3 regions of the Gordonia sp. HS-NH1 genome follow, and region 2 is predicted to be linked to each of the others. Evidence: riboswitches for the same ligand, from Rfam matches in the RefSeq annotation. Region 2 holds a riboswitch; each other region holds the start of a gene.

What was found. Region 2 has a riboswitch for thiamine pyrophosphate ahead of AMD30_RS00095 (TenA family protein). Riboswitches for the same ligand answer to the same signal wherever they lie in the genome.
Region 1: another riboswitch for thiamine pyrophosphate. It lies ahead of thiO (glycine oxidase ThiO); the one in region 2 lies ahead of AMD30_RS00095 (TenA family protein).
Region 3: another riboswitch for thiamine pyrophosphate. It lies ahead of thiC (phosphomethylpyrimidine synthase ThiC); the one in region 2 lies ahead of AMD30_RS00095 (TenA family protein).

Annotation. Positions count from the first base shown of each region.
Region 1 is NZ_LIYC01000021.1:70,735-74,539, reverse strand. It holds gene AMD30_RS15280 (NUDIX hydrolase) at 212-694, shown strand; gene AMD30_RS15275 (hypothetical protein) at 717-1,097, opposite strand; gene thiE (thiamine phosphate synthase) at 1,419-2,144, opposite strand; TPP riboswitch at 2,192-2,302, shown strand; gene thiO (glycine oxidase ThiO) at 2,297-3,358, shown strand; gene thiS (sulfur carrier protein ThiS) at 3,355-3,555, shown strand; gene AMD30_RS15255 (thiazole synthase) at 3,548-3,805, shown strand, end outside.
Region 2 is NZ_LIYC01000001.1:17,008-20,812, forward strand. It holds gene AMD30_RS00085 (TetR/AcrR family transcriptional regulator) at 1-73, shown strand, start outside; gene AMD30_RS00090 (LLM class F420-dependent oxidoreductase) at 154-1,011, shown strand; TPP riboswitch at 1,042-1,137, shown strand; gene AMD30_RS00095 (TenA family protein) at 1,125-1,835, shown strand; gene AMD30_RS00100 (ABC transporter substrate-binding protein) at 1,820-2,848, shown strand; gene AMD30_RS00105 (ABC transporter permease) at 2,854-3,633, shown strand; gene AMD30_RS00110 (ABC transporter ATP-binding protein) at 3,630-3,805, shown strand, end outside.
Region 3 is NZ_LIYC01000045.1:20,195-23,999, forward strand. It holds gene AMD30_RS21105 ((2,3-dihydroxybenzoyl)adenylate synthase) at 1-982, shown strand, start outside; gene AMD30_RS21110 (GNAT family N-acetyltransferase) at 1,083-1,430, opposite strand; TPP riboswitch at 1,653-1,742, shown strand; gene thiC (phosphomethylpyrimidine synthase ThiC) at 1,750-3,438, shown strand; gene thiD (bifunctional hydroxymethylpyrimidine kinase/phosphomethylpyrimidine kinase) at 3,438-3,805, shown strand, end outside.

The DNA.
Region 1 (3,805 bases), on a different contig from region 2:
TCACCCTATGCCATCGGGCAGGGTTCCTCCGGGCTGGCCGACGCCGCGTCGCCGACCTCGGCCGTTCGGCTCGCGCTGCGTGAAACCGGCGTCTCCGCACGGTTCTCGACCCGGTGGGTAGGCCGCGGTTTGCGATGTTCCTGGCAGGTGGCGCGCGTCTCACTTACGGTGGAGGCACCTGGTCGAGGCGATCGGGATGCGAGGAGGCGTGGTGCGCGGCGACGGCGACGGCTGGGTGATCGATCCCGACGGTTCACGATATTGGGGAATCCACGGCGCGGCAGGCCTGTTGTTGCGGGCGCCGCTGCCGGAGGGAACGACCGGTGTACTCCTCCAGCACCGCGCCGCGTGGTCGCATCAGGGTGGCACCTGGGCGCTGCCCGGCGGCGCCCGCGACTCGCATGAGGGCGCCATCGACACGGCGATCCGCGAGGCCCAGGAGGAAGCCGGGATCACCGGCGACGACCTGCGCGTCGTCGCGGCGGTCGTCACCCACGAATCGCCCGGCGGATGGACCTACACGACCGTCATCGCCGAGACCGACACGCCGGTCCGCACGGTCGCCAACTTCGAGTCCACCGAGCTGCGGTGGGTCGACGAGAAGCGGGTGGACCAGTTGCCTCTGCACCCCGCGTTCGGGCTCGCCTGGCCCACCCTCCGCGAGCGCATCGCGATGCTCGACCCCCAGAGCTGAGCTGAACTGATCTGTCGGCGGGTCAGCCGACCCGTCCGCCGTCCAGCAGCCGGTTCGCGCCCGCGACCAGCGCGTGGACGTTCGCCTCGTCGCTGCTCGCGCCCTCGCCGGCGGCCCAGGCGTGGCGGCCGTCGTTCTCGCACAGGAGGAACGTCGTGACCACGCCGTCGACGACCCGCTGATGCAGACGGACGATCTGAACGGGGGCTCCGACGTCGTGGAGGATCGACGTCATCGCACCGACCGGGCCGGCGGCGACGGCGCTGCAGGACCTGATGCGGTCGGCGATCGCGAGCGTCGCCCGGCACTCGACCAGGTCGCCCGAACACGACGCGACCGACCATGACCCGAGCCGGATCGTGCCGCCGCGGGAGTACTCGTCGGTGAATTCCTGCCAGGTCATCCCGGTGGCCTCCTCGTGCATTCCAGGGGGAAGCGGACGGCCGTACCGCTCGGTGAACAGATCGCCACCGCGGCGGTCGTCGTGCTCATGCCACGAACAGGATCGATGAGACAGATGAAGAGGGTGCATCTCGGTAACCGATTTCGGTCGAAGAATGGGTGACCGACGAGAGAGCGCAACCGACCCGCAGCGGGGGGTCGGTCAGATTCAGACCCCGCTGCGGCGGGTTACGAGAATGCTCGTGATGCACAACATGATCGGTCCACCATAGACCCGCGGCACCGACCGGGCAAACCTGTTTCGTCGCCTGATGACGACTCGCTACAGCATCCCGGCGAGTTCCCGGGCCGCGGCGGTCGGGTCGGCGGCGGCGGTGATGGCGCGCACGACGACGATGCGCCGGGCCCCGCGCGCGGTGACCTCGCCGACGCGGCCGGCATCGATCCCGCCGATGGCAAACCACGGTTTCGCCGATTGTGTTGGCCCCGAGAGCATCTCCGCAGTGGCGGACACGAGGTCGAGGCCGGCGGCGGCGCGGCCGGGTTTGGTGGGCGTGGTCCAGCACGGGCCGACGCAGAAGTAGTCGACGTCCTCGTCGGAGATCGCGGCGGCGGCCTGCTCGGGGTCGTGGGTCGAGGCGCCGATGACGACGTTGCGGCCGACGATCCGGCGGGCCGCCGACGGCGACAGGTCGCCCTGTCCCACGTGCAGGACGTCGGCGCCGGAGAGCGCCGCGATGTCGGCGCGATCGTTGACCGCCAGCAGCGCGCCGTGCGCGTCGGTCATCGCCCGCAGTCCCGCGAGGATCTCGAGCTCCTCCCGCGCCTCCAGAGTCCCGAACTGGCGTTCGCCCGGCGAGTTCTTGTCGCGGAGCTGCACGATGTCGACGCCGCCCGCCAGCGCTGCGCGGACGAAATCGAGGAGGTCGCCGCGCTCGCGTCGGGCGTCGGTGCACAGATAGAGGCGGGCCGAGCAGAGCCGACGTCGACGGTCTGTCGCGTGGCCGGAATCCGCGGATCCTGACCTGGTGTTGTTCGGGGTCGTCACGCCGACCAGGCTAACCGGACGCCTGACGCCCCCGCGTAGGGTGGACCGCACGAACACGCGGGAGCCCGGACCGGCCGGGCTGAGAGTGCGGACCGATCCGCTGACCGTCGAACCTGATCCGGGTCATTCCGGCGAAGGAAGGTGATTCCAGCGTGAATTCCCCTCGGAACACTGCTCACCGCACCCTGACGGTGGTGGGCGGCGGCGTCATCGGGCTGACGTGCGCCCTGGCCGCGGCCGATGCCGGGTGGCAGGTTCGCGTACTCGACGCCGGAACCGACGAGCGCGCCTCGTGGGTCGCGGGTGGCATGCTCGGCTCGCTCGGCGAGGGACATCCCGGCGAAGACGCGTCGCTCGCCCTGTCGATGGAGTCGGTCCGGCTCTGGCCCGCGCTCGTGAAGCGGCTCGAGGACCCCGCGGTCGTCACCGCCACCGACTCGCTGTTCGTCGCGGCCTCGGCCACGGACATCGAATACCTGCGGCACCTCGCCGACTTCGTCTGGGCCGGCCAACCCCGCACCGACTCGGCGTTGCAGCCGGTGACCGGCCGCGACATCCGGGCAATCGAACCGTCGCTGAGTTCTCGTCTGGTCGGTGGCTATCGCGCGGTCGGGGAGTGGTCCGTGGACAACCGGCGCCTCCTCGAGGCGTTGCGTGCCGCGGTCACGACGGCCGGCGTGGAGCTCACCACCGCCCGCGTCGGGTCCCTGGCCGATCTCGACGACCCCGGCTCCGACGGGCAGATCCTGCTTGCCGCCGGGCTCGGCACCGCTGCCCTCTGGCCCGGCGCCGACCTGCATCCGGCCAAGGGCGAGATCCTCCGGCTTCGTCGCACCCGCTGGTCCGTGCCCCCGCCCGCCCACGTCGTCCGGGCACGTCTGCACGGTCGGGCCGTCTACCTGGTGCCACGCGAGGACGGTGTCGTCGTCGGCGCCACCCAGTACGAGTCCGAGGGGATGACCGACCGGGCGCCGCAGGCCGGTGGGGTCGCCGACCTGCTCGCCGACGCGATCGAGGTCCTGCCCGGACTGCGGACGTATGAACTGACCGAAGCGGCCGCGGGTCTGCGGCCGTGCACCGCCGACGGGTTGCCGCTCGTCGCCCGCGTGGACGCACGCACCGTCGTGGCGACCGGGCACGGACGCAATGGGATCGTCCTCGCCCCGGGCACCGCCGAGCGGGTGCTGTCGATCCTGGAAGGAGTCGAGGAATGAGTATCACGGTGAACGGCGAGAGCATGGATGTCGACGCCGATGCCTCGGTGCGCGACGTGGTCGCCGGGCTCGGGTTGCCGGACCGTGGGATCGCGGTCGCGGTGGACGGCGCGGTCGTCCCGCGCGGTCGCTGGGACCGGCACACCATGACCGACGGCGCCGTCGTCGAGATCGTCACGGCGGTGCAGGGTGGCTGACCAGTTGACACCGGACCCGTTGCGGATCGCGGGCCGCGACTTCTCGTCCCGGCTCATCACCGGCACCGGCGGCGCGTCGAATCTCGCGACCCTGGAACGCGCACTGGTCGCCTCGGGCACCGAACTCACCACCGTCGCGGTCCGCCGCGTCGACGCCGCCTCGGGCACCGGGGTCTTCGATCTGCTGCGCCGGCTCGACATCGCCGTGCTGCCCAACACGGCCGGCTGTCACACCACCGCCGAGGCGGTC
Region 2 (3,805 bases):
CTTCGTCATGCCGGCGCTGTCCACACACCCGCGTGATCGGACCGTCGGCGCCCACCGGCCACCCCTGGCCTGAGTGACGCCGATCACCTAGACTGGTGTCCAGTCAACCGTCCGGATCGTGCGGACGACCGAACGACGCCGTCGGAGGGCCACATGGATTTCGGGATCGTGCAGTTCACCAGTGACCGGGGACTCAAGCCCCATGTCCTGGCTCCGCTCATCGAGGATGCGGGGTTCGCGTCGTACTACGTCCCCGAACACGGACACATTCCGACGCGACGCGACGCCGCACACCCCCGCACCGGCGACGAGACCCTTCCCGACGAGCGCTACATGCGCACCCTGGACCCCTGGACGTCACTCGCTGCCGCGGCAGCCGTGACCGAACGCATCCGGCTCGCCACCGCGGTGGCCCTGCCGGTGCAGTCCGACCCCATCACTCTCGCCAAGACCATCGCGACGCTCGATCACATCTCCGACGGAAGAGTCACTCTCGGTGTCGGATTCGGCTGGAATCTCGACGAACTCGCCGACCACGACGTGCCGCCGAAGCGGCGGCGGACCATGCTCCGGGAATACCTCGAGGCGATGACCGCCCTCTGGACGCAGGAAGAGGCCGAGTTCGCCGGCGAGTTCGTCAACTTCGGCCCCAGCTGGGCGTGGCCCAAGTCGACCCAGGCGCACATCCCGGTGCAGGTGGGCGCGGCGGGCAACGAGAAGAACTTCAAGTGGATCGCGCGCAGTGCCGATGGGTGGATCACGACCCCCGGCGAGGAGGACATCGAGGGATCGGTGTCCCTGCTCAAGCAGATCTGGTCCGACGCCGGCCGCGACGGCGAGCCCGAGATCGTCGTCCTCGATTTCCGGCCGGTCCCCGAGAAGCTCGAGAAATGGCGCGAGATCGGGGTCACGACAGTGCTGTACGGCCTGCCCGACGACTCGGTCGAGCGCGCGACCGGATACCTCGCGAAGCTGGCCGGCAAGCTGGGCATCGAGCCCGCGGTCGTCTAGGCCCCCTGCTCCCTTCTGCTAGCCTGGTTCCGTTCTGACACGGGGTGCTCCGCGACCGCGGGGCTGAGATGAGACCCGAGAACCTGTCCAGGTAATGCTGGCGAAGGGATGTCATGTCTTTGCGTACGCTGTTGCCCGATACCGGCCGCTTCACCGATCAGCTGTGGGACCAGACCTCCGGCCTGAGGGCGGCGATCGACGATCTCGAGTTCCTGCGCCGCCTCGGGGACGGGACGTTGCCCCTGGAGGTGTTCCGCACCTACCTGGAACAGGATTCCCTGTACCTGGCCGGGTACTCGAGAGCACTCGCGATCCTGGCGTCGAAGTCGCCGGATCCGCAGACCGCGGCGTTCTGGGCGAATTCGTCGGCAACCGCGGCCGCCGTCGAGGTCACCCTGCACGGCGACCTGCTCGAGGGAGGCCAGTTGCCGCCGCGGCAGGGTGAACCCGAGCCGTCGACCGCCTGCCTCGGGTACGTGTCCTATCTGATCGCCACCGCCGCGACCGAGTCGTACGCGGTCGGCGCGGCCGCCGCACTGCCCTGCTTCTGGATCTACGCCGATGTCGGCCGAGGACTTGCCGCGAGCGCCGCCGCGGTTCTCGCCGCCGACCCGAACCATCCCTACGCACAGTGGGTGACCACCTACGACGCCCCGGAGTTCCAGGAGTCCGCCGCTCGGGCAAGGGAATTGGTGGATGCGGCGGCGGCGTCCGCCGGCGCGGAGGAGCAGGCCGCGATGACCGCTGCGTTCACCGTCGCCACCCGGTACGAGCTCATGTTCTGGGACACCGCGTTGCACCCCTACGCATGGCCCGCCGCATGATCGGCCGCGTGCACCGCATCCTCGCCGGGTTCGTCGTCGCGATCGCGGTGTTGTCGACAGCCACCGCGTGCGGGTCGGACTCCGCCTCCGACGACACCATCCGATTCGCGCTCGACTGGACCCCGAACACCAACCACACGGGACTGTTCGTGGCGCAACAGCGCGGCTTCTTCGCCGAGTCCGGACTGGACGTCGAGATACTGCCCTACAACAACACCGCCGTCGACACCGTGGTGGACGCGGGGAACGCCCAGTTCGGGATCAGCACCCACAACTCGTCCACCTTCTCCCGGGCCTCGGGCGCGCACACGATCTCCGTGCTCGCGCCGCTGCAGCGATGGGCGACGGGTATCGGGGTTCGGGCCGGTCGTGACGACATCGCGAGCCCGAAGGACCTCGACGGCAGGACATATGCCGGGTTCGGCGACCCCGGCGAGGAAGAGACCCTCAAGCAGGTGATCCGGAACGACGGCGGCACAGGAGATTTCACGTCGGTGACCCTCGGCACCTCCGCGTACGAGGCCGTCTACTCGGGGCGGGCGGACTTCACCGTCTCCTACCTCGCCTGGGAGGGCATCGAGGCCGAGCATCACGGAACCCCGATGAAGTACTTCCACTACACCGACTTCGGATTCCCGGAGGCCTACGCGATCGTCGTCGACGCCAACGAGGACTGGCTGGCGGAGAATCCGGAGCGTGCGGCGAAGTTCGTACGGGCGCTGCAACGCGGCTACCAGGCCGCGGCGGACGACCCAGACGCGGCCGCACGCGACCTCATCGAGGCCAACCCCGGCGCGTTCAACGACGAACAGCTGGTGATCGAGAGCCAGCGGATGCTCGCCGACCGGTACATGAAGGATGCCGACGGCAAGGTCGGCACGCAAACGCTGGAACAATGGGCCGGCAACTCCGGATTCCTCTACCGCAGTGGACTTCTCACCGGTCCGGACGGCGCTCCGCTCACGGCCGAACCGGACTGGTCGACCTACTTCACCAATGAGTACCTGGGCTGAGTGCCGTGGCCCCGCCCGCTAGCACCGGTCTCCGGCGGGCGGCACCCGCGATCGTGACGGTGGCGGCCCTCGTCGCGGTCTGGCAGATCTACGTCGAGCTCAGCGGAATCCGGCCCCAGCTCCTGCCGTCACCGTCGCGTGTCGCGGAGCAGGGGTGGGCGCACCGGAGCGAGATCGGGGTGCATGCCGCGGCGACTCTCCAGGTCACACTGATCGGATTCGGGGTGTCGCTGGTACTGGCGTGGGTGCTGGCGATCATCGTCGACTTCTCCCCCGTACTGCGCCGGGCGTTCGTACCCCTGTTCGTCGCGTCGCAGACGTTGCCGATCATCGCGATCGCGCCGCTGATGGTCATCTGGTTCGGATTCGGCGTACTGCCCAAAGTCCTGGTCATCGCCCTGGTCACCTTCTTTCCGATGGCGATCGGGCTGATCGAGGGATTCGCGGCCGCCGACCGCGAGGCCGGCGCACTCCTGCGGAGCATGGGTGCCACTCGCCGCCAGATCTTTCGCTACGTCCGCCTCCCCTCCGCGCTGCCCCGGTTCTTCACCGCGCTGCGGATCGGCATCACCTACGCGGTGGTCGGTGCCGTGTTCGCCGAGTACGTCGGCGCCACGCAAGGGCTCGGCATCTACATGAGCCTGCAGAAGAACTCGTTCCGCACCGACCTCGTGCTCGCCGCGGTCCTGGTGACGGCACTCGTCAGTGTGTCCCTCTACCTGCTGACCTTCGCGGTCGAACGGGTCGTCGCACCGTGGGCGCGAGCCGAGAAGGCGCCGTCATGACCGACGAGACCCGCCGGCTCGTCGTGGACCGGCTGACGAAATCCTTCCCTCAGCCCGGCCGAGGTCGTCCCCGGCGGCATGTCCTCGACGCGGTCTCGTTCACGGCCGAACCCGGCGAATTCGTCTCCGTCATCGGGCCGAGTGGATGCGGCAAGAGCACGATCTTCAGCAT
Region 3 (3,805 bases), on a different contig from region 2:
GGACGTCGCCGGTCTCACCGCCGACGACACCTACCTCGTCGCGCTGCCCGCCGCACACAACTTCCCCTTGTGCTGCCCCGGGATCCTCGGCGTGTTCGGCGTCGGGGGCCATGTCGTCTTCGCCGACAACCCCAGTCCGGACAACACGTTCGACCTCATCGAACGGCACCGAGTCACCGTGACGGCACTCGTTCCCGCCCTGGCGCAACTCTGGTGCGCGGCAACCGAGTGGGAGCCGGCGGACGTCAGTTCGCTACGCCTGCTGCAGGTGGGTGGCGCCAAACTGGCCCAGCCCGATGCGGTCGCCCTCGACGAGGCCCTCGGCGACGTCGTCCAGCAGGTGTTCGGCATGGCCGAAGGGCTGATCTGCTACACCCGTCCCGGCGAACCGCGCGACCTGGTCCATCAGGTGCAGGGTTCCCCGATGTCGGAACTCGACGAGGTGCGGGTGGTCGACGAAGACGGCGCCGACGTCCCCGACGGCGTCGAAGGGGAACTGCTCGTGCGGGGGCCGTACACGATCCGCGGGTACTACCGCGCCGCGGCGCACAACGAGAAGTCGTTCACGCCGGACGGGTTCTATCGTTCCGGCGACAAGGTCACGAGACTGCCGTCGGGCCACGTCTCCGTGACCGGGCGCATCAAGGACACCATCGTGCGCGCCGGCGAGAACGTCGCCGCGGACGACGTCGAGGAGAACCTCCTCGCGCACGACTCGGTCCGGCAGGTCGCCGTGGTCGGACTTCCCGACGACGCGCTCGGCGAGAAGATCTGCGCCGCCGTGGTGCTCTCACACGAGCACCCGCCGGCCCAGCCGCTCGAACTCGCCACGATCCGGACGTTCCTCACCGGGCGCGGACTCGCATCGTTCAAGCTGCCGGACGTGATCCGCGTCGTGACCACACTCCCGGTCACCGCGGTCGGCAAGATCGACAAAAAGGTACTTCGCGAGACACTGCTCGCCGGCCCGCCCGCTCCCTGAGGTGCGAGGAGCGATAGCGACGAACGACTCCTGCTCCCTGAGGTGCGAGGAGCGATAGCGACGAGCCACGAAGGGCGTCGACGTGCCCTCCGACGCTCGATCACACCGGGGCGAGCGTCACTATCCCGGGATGGCTGTCGAGGTAGCGCTTGGTGAACGTGCACACCGGCCGCAGGCGGGCGCCCTGCTCGCGGGCATGGTGCACGACGGTGCGGGTGAGCCGGGTGGCGAGGCCGTGTCCGCTGTACTCGTCGTAGAGCACGGTGTGCAGCACGGTGATCGTGGTCTGACCGTCGACCGTCTCGGTCGAATAGCCGAGCACACCGACCAGGTCACCGGCGACCCAGAGTTCGAATCGGTCGCGGTCCGGGTTGTGCACCACCTGCGAGATCTGTTGCAGGATCGACTTCGCCGACTGTGGTGGTCGCTGACGATGCTTACGTAGCACCCGACCCTCCTCACCTCTTGATCGCGGACATCTGATCGCCGACGGGCGACTGCCGCGGCTCGACACCGGCACCGTCTGTGATCAGGGTCACACGCTACCTTACGGAACCGTAACTGCCGACCCCGATGGCGCTGCCGTCGCAGATCGAGACGGTTCACTCCCGCCCCGGGCCTGGCTCCGGACGAGTCGAGGTATGGTGACGGGCGCACGACAACTACACACCGCGGGGGCTCTCACGATGACCGAGGGCTGAGATGGCGACGGGCGGTCGCCGACCGCTCGAACCTGTCCGGGTAATGCCGGCGTAGGGAGAACCGCCATGGGCACACGTGTATCCGCCACGCGCACCGACAGCGCACCTGCCGATTCCGGGTTCCTGACCCTCGGTCCCATCGAGGGCAGCACCAAGCACTATCTCTCGGTCGACGACCTGCGTGTACCGCAGCGTCGCATCCACCTCACCAACGGCGAGCATCTGGACGTCTACGACACCTCGGGCCCGTACACCGACCGGTCGGCGCGCATCGACGTCGAGCAGGGCCTCGCACCCACCCGCGACAGCTGGCACCGGCCCGAGCCGATCGACGGCGCGAGCACCCAGCTGGCCTGGGCGCGCGCCGGGATCGTCACCGACGAGATGCGGTTCATCGCCGCCCGGGAGGGCGTCGACGCCGAACTGGTCCGGTCCGAGGTGGCGATCGGACGTGCGGTGATCCCGGCGAACCATCGTCATCCCGAGTCCGAGCCGATGATCATCGGGAAGCGCTTCGCGGTGAAAGTCAATGCGAACATCGGCAATTCGGCGGTCCGCAGCTCGATTTCCGACGAGGTCGAGAAGATGGTGTGGGCGACCCGCTGGGGCGCCGACACGATCATGGACCTCTCGACCGGCGCCGACATCCACACCACCCGCGAGTGGATCATTCGCAACTCGCCCGTCCCCGTCGGGACGGTACCCATCTATCAGGCGCTCGAGAAGGTCAACGGCGATCCCGCCTCGCTCACGTGGGAGCTGTACCGCGACACCGTGATCGAGCAGGCCGAGCAGGGCGTCGACTACATGACGGTCCATGCCGGAGTCCTGCTGCGCCACGTCCCGCTCACCGCTGAGCGGGTGACCGGAATCGTCTCCCGCGGTGGTTCGATCATGGCCGCCTGGTGCCTGGCGCATCACCGGGAGTCGTTTCTGTACACCCACTTCGACGAGCTGTGCGAGATCTTCCGCCGCTACGACATCACGTTCTCGCTCGGCGACGGCCTACGCCCGGGATCGATCGCCGACGCCAACGACGAGGCGCAGTTCGCCGAGCTCCGCACCCTCGGCGAGCTGACCACGATCGCCAAATCCCATGGCGTGCAGGTCATGATCGAGGGACCAGGGCACGTCCCCATGCACAAGATCGCGGAGAACGTACGCCTCGAGGAAGAGCTGTGCGAGGAGGCGCCGTTCTACACTCTGGGGCCCCTCGCCACCGACATCGCACCCGCATACGACCACATCACCTCGGCGATCGGTGCGGCGATGATCGCCCAGGCCGGCACCGCGATGCTCTGCTACGTGACACCGAAAGAGCATCTCGGCCTCCCGGACCGCGACGACGTCAAGGTCGGCGTGATCACATACAAGATCGCCGCGCACTCCGCCGACCTCGCCAAGGGGCACCCGCGGGCGCAGGAACGCGACGACGCACTCAGCAAGGCGCGCTTCGAATTCCGCTGGAACGACCAGTTCAACCTCGCCCTCGATCCCGACACCGCCCGCGCCTTCCACGACGAGACACTGCCCGCCGAGCCGGCCAAGACGGCCCACTTCTGTTCCATGTGCGGCCCCAAGTTCTGCTCGATGCGGATCTCGGCGGATGTCCGCGCCTACGCCGAGGAGCACGGTCTCGTGACCACCGAGGACATCGACCGAACGATCGCGGAGGGCATGGCGGCGAAGTCGGCGGAGTTCGCCGACGCCGGGAGCCGCGTGTATCTACCGCTCGAGACCGCAGGGGGTGCCTGATGGGCACAGTCAACGCAGGACGACGCACAGTCGACGAGAATCAACGCACGGTCGACGGAAATCAGCGCACAGTCGACGAGCAGGCCTTCGTCGGGCTCCCGATCGGCCCGCCCGGGTCTGTTCCGACTCGGGTCCTGACCATCGCCGGTTCGGATTCGGGTGGGGGTGCGGGGATTCAGGCCGACATGCGCACCTTCGCCCTGCTCGGGGTGCACGGGTGCGTCGCGGTGACCGCGGTGACGGTTCAGAACTCGCTGGGCGTCACCGGATTCGAGGAGATCACCCCACAGACCGTGGCGGCGCAGATCGACTCCGTGGTCGGTGACATCGGAGTCGCCGCGGCGAAGACCGGGATGCTCGCGTCGGC